Regions from separate parts of the Mycobacterium malmoense genome, predicted to be linked through region 1. Evidence: riboswitches for the same ligand, from Rfam matches in the RefSeq annotation. Region 1 holds a riboswitch; each other region holds the start of a gene.

Region 1 (3,269 bases):
CCCGACCGCCTGGATCGCCGCCGACCCGAGGTTGGCCAGCCCGCCGGTCAGACCCAGCGCAAAGCCCTTGAGCCGCTGCGGATATAAGCCGTCGACCTTGGCCAGCGACGCCGAATAGTTGCCGCCGCCCAACCCGGTTAACGCGGCGCACACCAGATACGGCCACAGGGGCAACCCGGGATGGGCCAACAACACGATGGCCCCGACGGTGGGGATCAGCAGCACCAACGACGAGAACGTTGTCCAGTTGCGGCCCCCGAACCAGTTGGCGGCCATCGAATACGGGATGCGCACGAGCGCACCGACCAGAGACGCGGTGGCGCCCACCAGCAGCTTGTCGCCGGTCGAAAAACCATAAACGGACTGCGGCATGAACAGCACCATGACCGACCAGAGGTACCAGACCGAGAAAGAGATGTGCACGTTCACAACCAGCCACACCAGGTTGCGACGGGCGATGGCGTCGTTGCCGTTGTGCCAGGCCACGACGTCTTCTGGATTCCAGTCGGTGATGCGCGAACGCGCCATGCGTCATTTACCTTTCACGGACGATGTTGGGGCGACCATCAAACCGCCGAAATATGTGGCGGGTCGACTTTGATTGGGCTCATTCATGGTTCATCGACAGCCGGTCGAAAGAGACTGAAGTGTTTGGTGTTTCACGTCCTGAATGCCGGCCGCCGATCCAAACCGGGAGCACGGAAGCACCCGCCAGCCCGCGGCCGGAGTCGACGACGCCGCACGGGCGCAGGCGGGACCTTGATCGTAGGTATCGACAAAGATTGAACGGCCACTTACGGTCCTCCTGCGTCACACCCGGCTCCGCAATTGGTCAGCCGGGCAATGGTCTGTTCCGCAGGGACTGTTGGCCGTCGATGCTTGACGCGCGGTTATGGCGAGCCCCACCGCCATTGTGCGCCGTCGAGCCGGCGACGCACCTTTAAAACTTTCGTGATCTTATTGCTTGACAGTCAAGCTGACTTGTGATGAACGAACAACCGGCCATGGCCGATGCACAGGAGATTTCCAGCTGATTGGAACATTACATCCAGACGCGTTCGCCTTATAACCGCGGCGAAGCGGGCAGCCCGGCCGGGTGCCGGCCGAGCGATTGCCGGGGCACGTAATGGCTCGGCGGTGGTGCCGCCAACGGCACGTATCGGTTTGAAAAACGTCGGGCGCCGAGGGCGGTTCCGAGCGCGTCCGAAGGCCACGGGTGGTGTCGATCACAACCGGCAGTGCGTTTCGACAACGCGACGGCCGCGCCATCGGTGGCCCAAAGTTATTGCCGAACAACGGTATTGGGGCAAGGTATCGATCGAGGCTTGCGGCGGTCACCCGAGGCGGTGCGCCGTCACAGTCCAACGGGATGGCCTCGCCGCGCTTGACCAAAGCCGATTTCCGTTGCTTAACTGACAGCGGCGATGGAGCCCGCCCTGAACCGCCAATACGGCTGATGGCCCCTGCGAACATAGGAGTCGTAGGTGAAGCGCGCCAACATTGGCCTGCACCCTCCGGTTGAGTTGCGCTCCGCCGTCGCTGCCGCGCGCACAGATACGATGCAGTTTACTGCGTTAACCCGGTCAGACGCCTGGGTGTTGCCTGGCAATCCTTGCCATCGATATGAAAGCTGATATAATGCCGCGCCCGAAAGGTACGCGGAAAATCGGGTGGCGCGTCCACCGCGGGCCTCGCGAGCCGGCCGCGAGCCCCCGCCTCGCCCACCCGCACACAATCCACGCAAAGACCGAATTCGGACCGCCGACAATAAAGGAGTAGTCACATGGAATTCGACGTGACCATCGAAATCCCCAAGGGAGAGCGCAACAAATACCAGAGCGACCACGACACCGGCCGCATCCGACTCGACCGCTACCTGTACACCTCGATGGGGTATCCGGCGGATTACGGCTTCATCGAAGACAGCCTCGGCGACGACGGCGACCCCCTCGATGCTCTTGTCTTGCTGCCCGAGCCGGTCTTTCCCGGTGTTGTGCTCGCCGCCCGCCCGGTGGGCATGTTCCAGATGGTCGACGAGGCCGGCGGCGACAACAAGGTGCTGTGCGTGCCGGCCGGCGATCCACGATGGGACCACATCACCGACGTCGGCGACGTGCCGTCGTTTGTCCTGGATCCCATCGAGCACTTCTTCGTGCACTACAAGGACTTAGAGCCGGGCAAGTTCGTCAAGGCCGCCGACTGGGGCAATCGGGAAGCGGCAGAAGCCGAAGTCACGCGATCCTTCGAACGATTTCGCGCCAACGGTCACTGACGCCCGTTCCCGGCGTTCTGAGAAACACTTCTGAGAAACACGGTGTCGGCCCTCGGTTCCGTACATCGCGGCCAGGCTCGCGTATTCGCTCGGATCGCCGACCGGGGTGCCGGTGCCGTGCGCCTCGACCAGACCGATCGTGGCCCTACGTTTTGCTGATATGCCCGGGCTCTCCGGATTCGGCGGCCTTCGCGGGGTCCTCGATCACGTGGTACGCCGGGTCGATCATCGATATCGCCCGGTTGCCGGCCTGGCGGGCCTTTCCGGTGATCCGCAACAGCTGGCCGGGCTGGATGTCGGCGCCGCCGTGACCGGGACGGAAGGTGACGGTCATCTCGCCGCTGCTGTCGCCGACGACGACGTGCCGGACGGTCCGCCCGCGTTCGGTGACGTCCTGGACCTCATTGACCCGTCCCTCGACGGTGGCGCGCTGCCCGGAAATCAGGCCCGCCACCATGATCACCGACGGCGGGCGCTCGGGGTGTTCGTAGGCCTCGACGTTCTGGTCTTCGCCCCGGGAGACCCAGGCCTCGAGGTTGTCGACTTCGTGCTGAACCCACTGCTCGAAGCGATCGGGGTAGGCCTCCCTGACCCGGGATTCCACGTCGTAGGGCACGATCGTCGCCGCGGCGTCCGGCATGAGGCTGACGGCCCGGGCGATCTTGTCCGCGGTCCGGTCATGCAGCAGCCGCCCCAGCAGCGGCGCAAACGTTCGGCGCGGCAGCAGCACCGTCACGTTGGTGTCCGGATGTTCGTCGCGCGTTTTCGCGACCAGCACCTGCGCGGCTCGGTTGATGCGCCGGTCCGGGCAGTCCACGACCCGCAACGGGATGCCGAGATCGAAGTGATCCCAACGCTTTCTCAGCTGTGCGGCATACGCCTCGTCGACCATGAAGTGCACCGCGGTCAGCTCGTCGGCCCGCAATCCCTTGCCATACCGCAGCGCCTCGATCACCGCCAGGTCCACCGAGTTCACGAAGAGGAAAACCCGGTGCCT
Region 2 (3,269 bases), 1.4 Mb from region 1:
CGTCGGTGACCTCGTGGTCGTTGGCGGCGATCGGCTCACCTTCCCGGAACCGCAGCAGGTAATGGTGGACGGTCTTGTGCACCATGGTGTCGTCCGCGCGGAACCAGTATTCGACGCTGCCCAGCGCGGCCAGCACGTCGCCGCGGATGCCCGTTTCTTCGGCTATTTCGCGCACCGCCGTCTGTTCGGGCCGCTCGCCTATTTCGATGTGGCCCTTCGGCAACGACCATAGGGTGCGGCCGCGACGGTCGTCCCGGCCGATGATCACCCCGAACTGTTGGTCGCAGTCGATGCCGTGCACGACCAGCCCGCCCGCCGAAAACTCGCGCACCGTGGGCAGACGCTGTGACGCGGTGTCGGTCCTGCGGGCGCCGCCTTGGCGGGGCCGTTGGCCCTGTCGTCCCGATTGGGTTGGTTCCGCGTTGAACTCACTCATTCGAGGTGATCTCCGCCATGATGTGGGCTTTGGTGTCCTCGTAGGCTTGCATCACATCCCCGACGCTGCCGGTCATTTTGATCTCGCCGTGGTCGATCCAGACCGCGGTCTTGCACAGCCGCACGAGGAAGTCGTTGGAGTGGCTGGCGAACACCAGGATGCCCGAGCGTTCCACCAATCCTTGTAACCGGGACTGGGCCTTGTCCAGAAAGTGGGTGTCGACGGCCCCGATTGCCTCGTCGAGCAGCAGGATTTCCGGGTCGATGCTGGTGACCACACCGATCGCCAACCGCATCCGCATGCCGGTGGAGTAGGTGCGCAGCGGCATCGACAGGTAATCGCCGAGCTCGGTGAACGCGGCGATCTCATCGACTTTGGCCTCCATCGTTTTGCGGGTCTCGCCGAGGAAAAGTCCACGGATGATGATGTTTTCGTAGCCGGAGATCTCGGGGTCCATGCCGACGCCGAGGTCGAAGATCGGTGCCACGCGGCCTCGGATGGCGGACCAGCCGCGGGTGGGTTCGTAGATTCCCGCCAGTAGCCGCAGCAGAGTCGACTTGCCCGCCCCGTTGTGCCCAACCAGGCCGACCCGGTCGCCGACGTTTAGCGAGAGCGTGATGTCACGCAGCGCTTCGATGATGGGCACGTTGGAGGCGGTGCGTCCGATGGTGCCGCCGGCCTTACCCAGGAACGTCTTTTTCAGCGACCGCGTCTTGGCGTCGAAGATGGGAAACTCGACCCATGCGTCGTGTGCCTGGATGCTCACCGGTGCCATCGATGTCAACGGCCGGACGGGTGCGTGACGGCCACCGAGCCAGCTCGAGATAGACACGATCACCCCTGTCGAATCCGGACGTGTTGTCAGCCAGGAACTTCGGTGTGTGGCGACGCGGGGGCCGTGGCGGGCATCATGGCTGAACCTCCGAGGCCAGCGCTCGGACGGCGGCGCGGAAGGTGCCGCAGTCTGCGACCGGCCCCCGCTGCCCTGTCCCGGTCGCGATCCATCGGCTGCCGTTGCGCCTGACCCGGCCCACCAGGACGCCGTCGACGGCAACCACCCGGATGACCGGGCTATCCGGAAACAAGCGCGTCCATTTCACCGAGGATGTCCGCGCCAGTCGCCGAGCGGCGCGTTCCTCGCAGATCCGGAACTTTTCTCGGTACAGGATGCGCTCGGCGTCGTTGACCACCTCGACATCAGGGGAATTGCGGGTGTCCATGGCTCCTCCCTCACTGCAACGCAAACATGCGTTTTGTGGGTAGAAGCCATCAGCGCCGGGCGGCGCGAAGTTGGGCGGAGCCTCATCGCCGACCGCGAAAACATTTATCGCGGCTGTTTTCGACGCTAGCAGAAGCGCTGCGCTACGGGCTAGGCTTGAGGTCAGAGTTGGCGGTGGGACCCGCCATGCAACCGCGGCCCATACAGCTGGGCGGCCGCCGATGGTTCCTACGGATGGACGTCAATTCGTAGCGGGAGGCCGTTGTGCAGTGGATCTATCAACTGAACCGAGCGCGCCTGGTGCGCGGCGAGAAGGTGATCCTCGACGACGTCACTTTGTCGTTTTTGCCGGGCGCCAAGATCGGCGTGGTCGGCCCCAACGGGGCGGGGAAATCGACGCTGCTGCGGGTGATGGCCGGGCTCGAGCGGCCGTCGAACGGGGACGTGCGGCTGGCTCCGGACGTCTCTGTCGGGCTGCTGGCGCAGGAGCCAGTCTTGGACGAGACCGAGACCGTACTGGGCAACATTCGCGCGGCCGTCGCCGAGACCGAGGCGTTGTTGGCTCGCTACAGTGAGATCACCACTCGCCTAGCCGACGAGGTCAGCGACGAGCTGATGGCCGAAATGGGTTCGCTGCAGGAACAATTGGATCACCGCAACGCATGGGATCTCGAGGCCCGTCTCGAGCAGGCCATGGACGCGCTGCGCTGCCCGCCACCCGACGTCGACGTCAAGGACCTCTCCGGCGGGGAACGACGCCGGGTAGCATTGTGCCGCTTGCTGTTACAGCAACCGGGTCTGCTCCTGCTCGACGAGCCGACCAATCATCTCGATGCCGAAAGTGTGCAATGGCTCGAGCAGCATCTGGCCGACTATCCGGGCACAGTCGTCGCGGTTACGCACGACCGCTACTTCCTGGACAATGTCGCGGGCTGGATTCTCGAGCTCGACCGTGGCCATGCCTACCCGTACCAGGGCAACTACGCCACCTACCTGGAGACCAAGGCCGCGCGCCTGCACGTGGAGGGCCGCAAGGACGCCAAGCGGCTGCGTCAGTTGCAACGAGAACTGGAATGGGTGCACTCCGGAGCCAAGGCACGCCAGGCCAAAAGCAATGCGCGGCTGCGCCGCTACGAGGAGATGGCGGCCGACGCAACCAAGACCCAACGGTTGGACTTCGACGAGATCCACATCCCGCCGGGTCCACGACTGGGAAGCCTGGTGATCGAGGTCGAGCATGTCAGCAAGGCGTTCGCCGACCACGAGCTGTTCAGCGATCTATCGTTTTCGTTGCCGCGCAACGGAATTGTCGGTATCATCGGTCCCAACGGTGTCGGTAAGACCACCCTGTTTCAGATGCTCACCGGCAACGAGCGGCCCGACACCGGCGCGATCCGGATTGGCGAGACGGTGCGAATCGCCTACGTGGACCAAAACCGCGCTCATATCGATCCCGATCAGACCGCCTGGGAAGTCGTCTCCGGCGGCGATGACATGCTGCACATCGGGCCGGTTCAGGTGCCGTCGCGCGCCTACATCGCCGCGTTCGGCTTCAAGGGCCCCGACCAGCAAAAGCCCGCGCGACTGTTCTCTGGTGGGGAACGTAACCGACTC
Region 3 (3,269 bases), 1.4 Mb from region 1:
AACATCACGTCCGCGGGTCCATCGGCCGCGGCGTCACGAGCTTGCTGCGACGTGAGCCACTCCTGGGGCCACCACGACTGTCCGGGCTTGCGCAGAAAGCGGTCGATGGAATAGGCGCCACCGAGGGCCAAGCAACTGGTCTGCGCCCACTGCCATCGAAATCCTCGCGGCAAGTGGACGATGCGCTCGCGCAGGTACCGCAAGCCGTCGGCATCGACGGGCCAGCTTAACAACCGATCGAAGTTCTCGTGGTTACCGTCGACGAAAGCTAAGACGATGCCGCAGCGGTCAAGCGCATCATCGAGCGAATCCAGATAGTCGTCGGTGAAGTTGTAGCCGAAGTCACCCAGGTGAATCAGCACCGTCGCATCACGCTTGGCGGCATGTTCGATCGCGGCGACGCCGTATTTGGTGTCGGCATGCCAGTCGCCCGCGATCGCAATACGGGACGGTGGGGAAAGCACCGAGTGCGCCAGCAGTTGGCCAGGGGACGGCAGGCGCGATGGCAGTTGTACTCGATTCATAGTCGCCTCCTGGGTCGATTTCCGATTGGCGACGTGCCTCGCTGGCACGCCGCACAACCGGAGCTGATCAGTTCCCAGGGACCGTTGGCAACCGCCGGGCAATCCCTTGATTGCAGGATGCGGGCCCCACCGCCTGTTTTCGGTCCAGGCTACGCGGCTTTTTCAGGCCGGGTCAATCGCGTTGACGCTGGTCCCCACCCGGGCCGAGCGGCTAGCCTGTACCGAGGCGATGGATCTCCGCCTGGGCAGCCCGCCCGAACCGCCGGCCCGGCTGATGGCTCCTGTGTTACCTGGCAAGCTGTGGGCAAGGAGTCCGCCATGGCATTGGTCGTCGGATACGACCGCCACCCGGCCAGCCGGGCGGCGGTGCTCTTTGCCGCTGAACTCGCCGGCGCCCTGAATGTGCCTGTCCATGTCGTCCACGTGGTGGACATGGCAGATAGCCCCATCTCCGGCACCTCGACCGAGTCGGCCGAAGCTGCCAAGAAAAGGCTCGACGCCGAGCGCCAGCATGTTGGGGAAGCCCTCGATGCCGCCCATGTGCCGTGGACCTATCACCTTCTGAACGGCGATCCGGTTAAGGCGCTTCTCAAGACCGCGGATGACTGCTCCGCGACCCTGATCGTGGTCGGCCGGCCGCAGCACGGAATCGTTCCGGCCCTGAGCCACATTGTGACCGGCACCGTGGCGCGAAACCTGTTGCGCCACAGCACACGCCCGGTTGCGGTGGTGCCCGAGTTCGCGGACAGCCTGTGAACGCGGGCAGCGTGAGTCGGGTCTATTTGGCCCGGCACGGCCGCACCGCGCTCAACGCCGAGGGGCGTCTGCGCGGGCTCAGCGACCCGCCGCTGGATGAGGTCGGCATCGCCGAAGTCTCCCGGCTCGCCGGTGCGCTGGCCGCCCGACATCCCACCGCGGTGGTCTCCAGCCCGCTGCAGCGGGCGGTGGCGACCGCGCAGGCAATCGGCGCTGCCGCCGGCGTTCCGGTCACGATTGATGCCCGGCTCAACGACCGCGACTATGGGCCCATGACCGGCCTTCGTCGCGATGATGTCGAACATCGTTACGGCAGTGTCGATTCCGCACCTGGCGTGGAAAGCCGAGCGGCGGTCGCCGAGCGGGCACGACGAGCGTTCTTCGAGCTCGTGGACGAACTCGGGCCGGGACCCGTCGTCCTGGTGTCACACGATGCGTTCAACACCACCTTGCTGGAGCAGCTGGATCCCTCGCTGGACCACATCGGCCAGCGGACGGCGTGCTGGAACCAGCTCAGCCTGGTCGATGGAGTCTGGCGGGTGGACTCCTATGACGTTGTGGCCGACTGACTCTCGTCTGTGCGGTCTCTGCGGTTCAGGTAGGCCATGAGAACGTCTTCCGCGCGGTGATACTGCAGCGAATCCACCCACAGGCGGTGGATCGGAGAATGCGCACGCCGGCCGAATTGGCCGCCCGGAGTCGCCACGTAGCCGCCGACGTCGGCGTCGGCAAGTAGCGCCAGTACGGGACCGATGTCGCTGGACTGCAGATCGGCCAACTCTGCCCAGTAAGTCGCGAAGACCCCATTGTCAGTGCCACCGGGCGGTAGCCAGAACGTGACGTCGAACTGCGCCGGATTTCTGATCGGCCGCGACGGCGAACTCATCAGAACCCCGTTGACGTTGGATTGGACATGCGTTCTCCCTGGCTGCTGCCGTCCAGGGGCCATCGGCGACGTCCGCGGTTTCGGCGAGCCCCACCGCCTTGTCCCATGATGACCCGCTGACGACGAGTTCGCCAGGCTCTTTGCGCGATAACTTGAACATCGGGTAACATTGGCGGTCTGGCGATGAGGCTCGCCAAGATTGCCGCACCGGGCTAATGGCTTCTACCGCGTGAACGACCCACGGTAGAAGGCAGGTGAGTTAGATGACATGCCGGGTGAGCGAGCTGACGCACCGTCTCGGCGCAATTGTTGGCGCTGACGCTTTCGCGAGAATCGTTTGCCCGTCCGCTGCGTGCGCGGGTCGCGTCGATTCGCTCTGCGAGCTGCCCCGGCCGTCGGCCAAGCAACCCGCCGCCCGTCGACCTATCCTGGCAAACTCATCGAATGCTGTTTGTCCGCAACATGTTTACCGAAGTCCGCCGCCGACACGCAACCAAGCGCCATCCGACCATGTTCGGAGCTATCACAACCAAGGGAGGAAGCCATGTCATTTGTGACTACACAACCGGAGTTGCTGGCCACCGCATCCGGCAACTTGGCCACCATCGGTTCCATCATGACCGCCGCGAACGCATCCGCGTCCACCCCGACGACCGGGGTGATTCCGGCCGCCGCCGACGAGGTGTCGGCGTTGACGGCCATGCAATTCGCGGTACACGCGCAGATGTATCAGGCGATGGCGGCGCAAGCCGCGGCGATTCACGAACAGTTCGTGTCCACGCTGGGGGCCAGCGCCGTGTCATACGAGGCCACGGAGGCGGCCAACGCGATCGCGACCGCGTAAGGGACCCAATCTGACAAGCGCGAACCCAGTGATCGCGGGTAGCATGGAGCAAGGCGATGAAGCTCGCCTTAACTGCCGCACCGGCTGATGGCTTCTACCACGTGAACGACGCGCGGTAGAAGGCAGGTGAGGGTAATGGCGGGCTTTACCAGCATCCTTGGTCCGGATGTCGACGGTATGAGGGGTGCCGACATACCACCACCGGATTGTTTGGCCGATCTCCATCTCGACCAGATCGTCGCCGCGGTTACGGCTGGAT

Evidence for each region. A riboswitch is a leader RNA that binds a small molecule or an ion and turns the genes downstream of it on or off. The one in region 1 is predicted to bind fluoride.
Region 2: it holds a riboswitch for fluoride, as region 1 does, so the genes downstream of both, ettA (energy-dependent translational throttle protein EttA) here and K3U93_RS18410 (inorganic diphosphatase) in region 1, are expected to answer to the same signal.
Region 3: it holds a riboswitch for fluoride, as region 1 does, so the genes downstream of both, K3U93_RS00670 (hypothetical protein) here and K3U93_RS18410 (inorganic diphosphatase) in region 1, are expected to answer to the same signal.

What each region holds. Positions count from the first base shown of each region.
Region 1 is NZ_CP080999.1:4,030,692-4,033,960, forward strand. It holds gene K3U93_RS18405 (MFS transporter) at 1-528, opposite strand, end outside; fluoride riboswitch at 1,412-1,473, shown strand; gene K3U93_RS18410 (inorganic diphosphatase) at 1,784-2,272, shown strand; partial or broken gene K3U93_RS25735 (hypothetical protein) at 2,321-2,416, opposite strand; gene K3U93_RS18420 (APC family permease) at 2,418-3,269, opposite strand, start outside.
Region 2 is NZ_CP080999.1:158,859-162,127, forward strand. It holds gene K3U93_RS00770 (NUDIX hydrolase) at 1-436, opposite strand, end outside; gene wzt (galactan export ABC transporter ATP-binding subunit Wzt/RfbE) at 429-1,211, opposite strand; gene K3U93_RS00780 (hypothetical protein) at 1,345-1,656, opposite strand; fluoride riboswitch at 1,690-1,755, opposite strand; fluoride riboswitch at 1,817-1,893, shown strand; gene ettA (energy-dependent translational throttle protein EttA) at 1,920-3,269, shown strand, end outside.
Region 3 is NZ_CP080999.1:133,686-136,954, forward strand. It holds gene K3U93_RS00655 (metallophosphoesterase family protein) at 1-524, opposite strand, end outside; fluoride riboswitch at 741-815, shown strand; gene K3U93_RS00660 (universal stress protein) at 843-1,280, shown strand; gene K3U93_RS00665 (histidine phosphatase family protein) at 1,292-1,849, shown strand; gene K3U93_RS00670 (hypothetical protein) at 1,828-2,166, opposite strand; fluoride riboswitch at 2,213-2,273, opposite strand; fluoride riboswitch at 2,337-2,398, shown strand; gene K3U93_RS00675 (PE family protein) at 2,711-3,010, shown strand; fluoride riboswitch at 3,054-3,114, shown strand; gene K3U93_RS00680 (MutS-related protein) at 3,146-3,269, shown strand, end outside.